Regions from separate parts of the Pseudoalteromonas sp. MelDa3 genome, predicted to be linked through region 2. Evidence: predicted binding sites of a transcription regulator. Region 2 holds the regulator's gene; the other holds the start of a gene.

Region 1 (4,219 bases), on a different contig from region 2:
ATTGGAAAGTGCGTACATCCTAATACAAGTACATCTATAGTTTTATCTATATGTAGGTCATCAAGCACTTGATGCAACTTGTTTGTATCCAAAGACTCTGTAAAAAAGTATTGCTCAGCTAAAGTTACTAACTCCACACTGCTATATAGATTAACGGTTACATTACGTGCATGCTCAGTAATTAATGTTTTAGTGTATGAACTGGCGACCGTTGCCGGTGTGGCTAATAAGCCAATATGATTTGAACGTGTTAACTCTGCCGCAGGCTTTATTGCTGGCACAACACCTACTATAGGAATATCTGTCATTTGGCGAACAGCGCTAAGTGCAGATGTAGAAGCGGTATTACACGCTATTACAATTAAATCAACATTAAGCGTATTAGCTTTGATGAAATGAATAAGTGAGCATAATCGGTTAATGATGGTTTTTTGAGATTGAGCACCATAAGGTAGTAATGCATTATCCATAAAATAACTGTACTGAGCATTGGGGATACTTTGCTTTATATGCTCAAGTACAGTAGTTCCACCAATACCTGAATCAAAGACCATTATATGCGCTGACAAACTACCGTTCCCACTTTACTTTAAGAACGGCAGTTTGCCATGAGGTATTTATAAAAGAAAGTAGTTTAACTTTGCGTGGTTTCTAAATCAGTAAGCCTGTCGGCTGCCGAATTTAACTGATTAAGGTTTTCGAACATAGACTTTGTGTAATCTACTAACTTATCTATTTGCTCCTGATCTTGATTTAACCATTGGAGAATGCCAGCTAGCTGATTTTGTAATCCAAGCTCACCCGCTTTTTCAAAAGCATTTTTAAGGTCATCATTAAAAGGAGCTAAACCCTCCGCTACTTGTTTTTCTGGTGCTGGTCTATATTCTTCATAGCTTTTAACTGTTGCTATTGTTTTTGTTTGGCGTAAATCCATAGAAAAAGCCACCAGCTGATCGCTGTCTAAACTCAGCTCTTGCGCTTGTTCAAATGCTTCATCTAAATCACCACCAAAAAAGGTTTTACTTAAATCTTGTAAGTCTTCCATCATTACATTAATAGCTTCTTGCTCTTGCTCATTTAAGTCACCATTAACCGACATCGAAAATGATACCTGTCGAGATTGCGATGATGAGCTTGCAAACGACTCGCCATTATTGTTTTGCTGATAGCCACTTGCCGACTGAGATTCAAATGCATCTGCAAAGCTAATACTTACCTCGTCACCTTCTGCGGTGGTAAATTTATACTCTGCATTACTCGTCATACTGACATATTGAGCCTGGCTTATATTTACGCTGGCAGGTTGTGGGTTAAATAACGACTCTTCAAACTTATCGAGCCCATTGTAAATTCCCTCTTTGGACTTATTAATCCCCTCTTCCATGTCATCATTAAATACACCTGTACCTTTGAGTTCATCAACAGCGTCGTCAATCCCTATTTGGACTCCTTTGCGCGCGTCGCCTAACATATCTTTGAGCTTTTCGTCATCAGCGCCATTAGCTTTTGCTTTATTAACAGCACTACTCACAAAATCGAGTACGTTTTTTACTATTTCATCAAAATCAAATAGTGGTTTATCTGCTTTTTTTTCTGCGATAGGCAATCCAAGCTGCTCAGCCATTTTATCGCCAAGCACCTTTGCGGCCAACTCTCGGCCTCGTTGTTGATAGCTATCTTGAGGAGACGTAATTGTAGGTTGCTGTATATCAGCTTTATTATTGAATTTATTGATGTTGTTGTTTGGCGTAAAGCCATAATTACCTATTTTCATGATTCGTCTCCTAAGCGTGCGTAGTTTATTATCGGCTATAACAATAAAAACTAAAGTACAATGTTCAATAAAACAGCATAAATGCTAGCCAAAACTAGACAAATACGCAGCGCTCCCTACAATAGCGCCGATAAACAGATCTTAGATAAGGTAGTAGCGTTAATGGCAGTTATTAAAATAGATACCACACAGTACCAAACGCAGTTAAGTGAAAAAGAGCAGCGTATTAGTGCACAGTTCCAACGTTTTGGTGTGGAGCAACTAGAAGTATTTAGCTCAGAGCCAACTAACTACCGCCAACGTGCTGAATTTAGAGTATGGCACGACGGTGACGATCTGTTTCACATTATGTTTGATCAACAAACAAAAGAAAAAATCCGTGTTGATACATTTGATCCAGCAGCGCCTCTAGTTGGTGAAATAATGCAGGTGATGATTGAGCATCTTAAGCCTTGTGAAATATTACGTCGTAAGTTATTTCAAATCGATTACCTATCCACGCTAAGCGGTGAAATTTTAGTAAGCTTGCTTTATCACAAACCACTGGATGATGAATGGTTAAGTGAAATTAAAGCACTGAAAGAAAAGCTTAGCAGTAAATACAAAATTGACTTTATAGGCCGAGCTCGCAAACAAAAAGAAGTACTAGGTGATGACTTTGTAACTGAACGTTTAACAGTTAATGGTCAAGAGCTTATATACCAACAAGTAGAAAATAGCTTTACTCAGCCTAATGCAAAAGTAAATATTAATATGCTGGAGTGGGCACAAGATTTATGTAAACCACTTAAAAATGATTTATTAGAACTGTATTGTGGTAACGGTAACTTTTCAATTGCATTAGCGGGCTGTTTTAATAAAGTATTAGCGACGGAAATATCAAAATCATCTGTTCACTCTGCTCAATACAATATTGCTAAAAATAACGTAGAGAACTTAGATATTATTCGTATGTCTAGTGAAGAGTTTACTCAAGCAATGAATGGCGAGCGTACTTTCTCTCGTTTAGATGGTATTGACCTTAAAAGCTATGACTGCCAAACCATATTAGTTGATCCACCACGCGCGGGCATGGATGAATTAACGTGTGACTTAGTGGCTAATTACGAAAACATAATTTATATATCGTGTAATCCTGAAACCCTTGAGCGTGACCTTGATCACTTAACACGTACGCACAACGTTAAGCGCTTTGCTATATTTGATCAGTTCCCATATACACATCACATTGAGTCGGGTGTTTTCTTGCAGCGCAAATAAATACGCTCAGTAAACGTTACCCATAAAAAAAGCTCCTTGTAGGAGCTTTTTTAGTTTTAGCTAAACTTACTTGTTAGCTAAGTAATTAATCAGTTTGCTAATATCTTCTGGTTCAGTAATACCCGACTCACGACCTAGGTTTAATTTATACTTACCATTTACAATAAATGTAGGTACGCCACGTAGTGCGCCTTTTTCTTTAAAGTAGTCTTGATCACGTTTCATTTTAGAGCTCAGCGTACGTACCGAGAAGCTTTTAAACAGCTTATCAAACTTATCGCCATCAACGCCCTGCGCTACAAATATATCTTTTACATCTGCAAGCTCATTAAAACTAGCGCGCTTTGTATGAATATGATTAAAGATTGCAGAGACAATTTTATCTTTTTGCGGAAGCACTTCTGCAGTAGCGAGTGCTTGGCTCATCATCTGTTGGTTTTCTGGGTCGCGTACACCTACAAAATCAACATGGCTCTTTTTAAATTTAACGTTTTTATCAAGCTTAGGCTTAAACTCACCAATTAGTGCTTCCATGTTATTACATGCAGGGCAGTAAAATGAGAAAAACTCTTTAATTTCTGGCTTTTTAGTTGCGCGCTCAGAAACTACGTCGTAATGCACGCCTTCTTCATACGTTGCTGCAAAGCTTGTTGCCGCCATAGGAAGTAGTACTGCAAGCAAACCTGCTTTAACTAATTTAATCATTATTATGCTCCGAAATTTATAGTGCTAATAAAAACGCTACTAACTCATCAAGTTCTTTTTGATTTTTGATGGTGTTGAGGTTTATTTTATATTTATCGTTAACAATAAAAGTAGGTACACCTGTAAGTGCGCCTAATTTTGAATATTTATTTTGTTTGTTTTGCATTGCTTGCTCAGCCGAAATAACAGGCATGCTTGCAATTTCTTGATCAAACGTTGCGCTATCAATACCGTTTACTTCAAGTAATTTTTTAACGTCTTTCATTTCAGTTAAAGGAGCACGCTGAACATGAATACTTTTAAAAATTTGATCGCTAATACTCTGCGCCTGACCATGCTGCTTAGCAATTAAGTAGGCAAAGCTTAAATTACTTTGTGCTTGTGGCGACACGCCACCTAAAAAGTTCACGTGGTTTTTAATAAACTCCGCGCCTTCTGGCAAGCCTTGTTCAATTGCTTTTGCTACTGGTTCAAACTTAA
Region 2 (4,219 bases):
CGTTAATGCGTAACCAACGTGTGGATATTCGCAGTTACTTAGTACTAAGCGCGACGGCACAAATTAATGTATTACAAGAAACAGTACGCCACTTTAAAAAAGTACAGTTAAGTGGTTGTATTTTCACTAAGTTAGATGAATCATTAAGTTTGGGTGAGATAATTAGTATTGCGATTCAAAATCGCCTTCCAATAGGGTATCTTACTAACGGTCAACGAGTGCCAGAAGATATTCGTGTTGCAAATGCTGAAAAACTAGTGAAAAAGGCTGAGCAGTTATATTTAAAAAGAACAAAAGCACAACATTCAAGGCACCAAGCAGTGGCGCCAAGTACAGTAGGGATGTATGATTAACACAGTATTAGATCAAGCAAGCGGCCTGCGCAAAATGAGTCAAAACAATAACAACGGCGTAAAAGTTATCGCTGTAACCGGTGGTAAAGGTGGGGTGGGGAAAACAAATGTTTCTCTAAATACCGCTATTGCACTAGGGCAACAAGGTAATAGAGTATTAGTGCTGGATGCTGACTTAGGTTTAGCAAACTGTGATGTGATGCTTGGTTTACGTGTAGAGCGCAATTTATCACACGTTTTGTCAGGTGAATGTGAGCTTGACGAGATTTTAGTTGAAGGGCCTGCTGGTATTAAAATTGTACCCGCTACATCGGGCTCGCAAAGTATGGTTGAATTATCGCCATCTGAGCATGCCGGGCTAATTCGTGCATTTAGCGAATTGAATACCGAATTTGATATTTTAATTGTAGATACAGCCGCTGGTATTTCAGACATGGTGCTAAGCTTCTCACGAGCAGCACAAGATGTAATGGTTGTAGTGTGCGATGAACCAACATCAATAACCGATGCTTACGCACTTATTAAAGTATTAAGCCGCGAGCACGGTGTTTATAAGTTCAAAATTGTTGCCAATATGGTCCGCAGTATGCGTGAAGGCACTGAATTGTTTGCAAAACTATCTAAAGTTACCGATCGCTTTTTAGATGTTTCAATGGAGCTAGTAGCAACGGTTCCTTATGACGAAAATATGCGCAAAGCAACACGTCGCCAAAAGGTGATTGTTGAGCTCTTTCCAAGTTCGCCAGCCGCTCTCGCGTTTAAAGCGCTGGCGACAAAAGCAGTTAAATGGCCAATACCAAATCAACCATCTGGGCATTTAGAGTTTTTCATTGAGAAACTAGTAAACGGCTAATTATGACAACATTGGTGAATAGAGCTATGGGATATCAATCAACACAAAACTTAAATGTGATTGTTGAGAAACATGCATCACTTGTTAAAAAAGTGGCATGTCATCTAATTGCTCGATTACCACCTAGCGTTCAGCTTGATGATTTAATTCAATCAGGAATGATAGGTTTAATAGAAGCTTCAAAAAACTTTGATGCAACAAAAGGCGCAAGCTTTGAAACCTTCGCCGGTATTCGTATTCGCGGGGCTATGCTTGATGAAATGCGTCGTGGTGATTGGGCTCCTCGTTCAGTACACCGTAAAAGCCGACAAGTTGCAGAGGCAATTACTGGGCTCGAAAGCAGTCTGAATCGCGAACCAACAGATACAGAAGTTGCTGAAAAACTTGAAATTTCACTCAATGAGTACCATCATATTTTAAATGATGTTAATACCAGTAAAGTATTAGGCATAGAAGACCTTGGTGTAGATGAGGATGTTATTACTCCCGTAGGCCAAGATTTAGCGCTAGACAAACCTTTTAATAATGTTAAAAATGATCGGTTTAATGAGTCTTTGCTAAATGCAATAAAGTCATTACCAGAGCGTGATGCGATGGTACTTTCTTTATACTATAACGATGAAATGAATTTAAAAGAAATAGGACATATACTCGATGTAAGCGAATCGCGTGTAAGTCAGATACATGGTCAGGCGATGATTAAGCTTAAAGCTAAAATCAATGACTGGATAAACTAGTAGTAAGTAAACTAAGGTTAATACCTCACTGGGGGATGTTTTGGATAAAAACATGAAAATTCTTGTAGTTGATGATTTTTCAACGATGAGACGAATTATAAAAAACCTATTACGTGACTTAGGTTTCACTAATGTTCAAGAAGCTGATGACGGGTCTACAGCTTTGCCTATGTTACAAAATCAAGTATTTGATTTTGTGGTTACAGATTGGAATATGCCGGGAATGCAAGGTATTGACCTTTTAAGAGCAATTCGTGCAGATGATAAGTTAAAACATATCCCTGTACTGATGGTAACGGCAGAAGCTAAAAAAGAACAAATAATAGCTGCAGCGCAAGCTGGCGTTAATGGTTATATTGTTAAGCCATTTACGGCTGGAACATTAAAAACTAAATTAGAAAAAGTATTTGAACGCTTAGGCTAATGATGGGGGAGAGGCTTATGTCAGCACCAGCTGCGCCTCAAATAACGTTAGAACAAGCTCGTCAACTCGTCATTTATTTAGAAAACGATGAGCAAGATAAAGCTAATCAGTTGATTTTAGAGACAGCTTCGCAAGAGCAGTCTAAATTATTTGCTGAAGTTGGGAAGTTGACTCGTCAACTGCACGAAGCACTTAAAAGTTTTGAGCTTGATACTCGCTTAACTAACATAACGACAGATGCGATTCCAGATGCTAAAAAGCGGCTTAATTATGTTATAGAAATGACAGAAAATGCGGCTAATAAAACAATGGATGCTGTTGAGGCTAGTTTACCTATAGCTCAGCAACTTGCAGATGAAATATCTCATATCAAACCGACATGGGATCGTTTAATGAGCCGGGAGATTGAGCTTGGTGAGTTTAAACAACTTTGCCATAGTATCGATAAGTTTATGAATAACTCTCATCATAAAACGGATGAGCTTCAAAGCTTAATGACAAATGTACTAATGGCTCAAGACTATCAAGACTTAACAGGTCAAGTTATTCGCCGTGTTATAGAACTTGTTAGAGAAGTAGAAGAAAGCTTACTTCATCTTTTAACAGCGTTTGCTGAACAAGATGACAGTGACAACACAGCGAATAAAGTAGAACAACAAAAAATAAAAGAACCAGTTGCCACACAAACTTTAGCAGGTCCTGAAGGCCCTATTATTGATAAAGAATCGCGTAATGATGTTGTGTCTGATCAAGATGAAGTCGATGATCTTTTATCAAGTTTGGGCTTCTAAGAGGAGAGTAACTGCATGTTTGAAGTCGATGAAGATATTTTACAAGACTTTCTTGTAGAGGCAGGAGAAATCCTAGAGCTTTTATCTGAACAGTTAGTTGAACTGGAAAATAATCCAGAAGATACCGAGTTACTAAATGCCATATTTAGAGGCTTTCACACTGTAAAAGGTGGTGCAGGCTTTTTAGCTATGACAGAACTTGTTGATGCTTGCCACGGCGCTGAAAACGTATTTGATTTACTACGTCAAGGCGTGCGAACGGTCAATTCAGAGTTAATGGATGTTATTTTACAAGCGCTCGACACCATTAATGAAATGTTCGCGACTATCCAAAATAGGGATAAGCCAGAACCAGCAGATCCTGAGTTACTTCAAACCCTCCACATTTTGGGCCTACCTCCAACAGAAGCCGAGCTTAACGGAGTCGCTTCAGAAACTGACGTTGAACAACCTCTTGATGAAGTAGTTGATACGCCAATAGCTGATGAGGAAGATCCATTTGCATTTGATGAAATGTTTAGTGGAACTCCTTCGGTTAGTGGCGCTGAAATAAACGAAATCACTGAAGATGAATTTGAAAACTTACTTGATGAACTACACGGTAAAGGACAAGGTCCTGCAGTTGAAAAGCCAGTAGCAAGTAGTAGTGATTTTAATGGTGATATTACTGATGATGAATTTGACAGCTTATTAGACGAGTTACATGGAGTTGGCAGTTTTGGTGAGGTTGCGAGTAAAGCACCTGAGCAAAGTAGTGCAGTTAAAGCGCCTGTAGAATCAGCTAAACCAGCGTCAAATACTGCTAATTCATCAGATGATGAAATTAGTGATGATGAATTTGAAGCGCTTCTTGATGAACTTCATGGTAAAGGCACTGCACCTAAATCAATAGAAAGCACTCCAGCTGTGAAACAGCCCAATATCCCAGCTAAACCAGCTGCAAAAGCGAGTGTGCCTGTAAAAAAACCAGAACCTGTAAAAGCACCCGCTTCTAAACCGGTAGAAAAACCGGTTGCTAAAGCAGCGCCAGCAACGCCTAAAAAATCAGCGCCACCAGCAGC

What was found. The regulator FliA, encoded in region 2, starts transcription of late flagellar genes. The targets are predictions, from matches to a motif close to CTAAAGNTNNNNNNNNNNNNGCCGATA.
Region 1: CXF89_RS13495 (DUF5610 domain-containing protein) is a predicted target of FliA. The motif match lies at 1,804-1,830, and genes of this name have one in related genera.

What each region holds. Positions count from the first base shown of each region.
Region 1 is NZ_PJBR01000071.1:20,912-25,130, reverse strand. It holds gene murI (glutamate racemase) at 1-569, opposite strand, end outside; gene CXF89_RS13495 (DUF5610 domain-containing protein) at 635-1,774, opposite strand; gene trmA (tRNA (uridine(54)-C5)-methyltransferase TrmA) at 1,937-3,034, shown strand; gene CXF89_RS13485 (thiol:disulfide interchange protein DsbA/DsbL) at 3,101-3,739, opposite strand; gene CXF89_RS13480 (thiol:disulfide interchange protein DsbA/DsbL) at 3,756-4,219, opposite strand, start outside.
Region 2 is NZ_PJBR01000013.1:22,882-27,100, reverse strand. It holds gene flhF (flagellar biosynthesis GTPase FlhF) at 1-353, shown strand, start outside; gene CXF89_RS04905 (MinD/ParA family ATP-binding protein) at 346-1,206, shown strand; gene CXF89_RS04900 (RNA polymerase sigma factor FliA) at 1,233-1,943, shown strand; gene cheY (chemotaxis response regulator CheY) at 1,984-2,367, shown strand; gene CXF89_RS04890 (protein phosphatase CheZ) at 2,385-3,158, shown strand; gene CXF89_RS04885 (chemotaxis protein CheA) at 3,174-4,219, shown strand, end outside.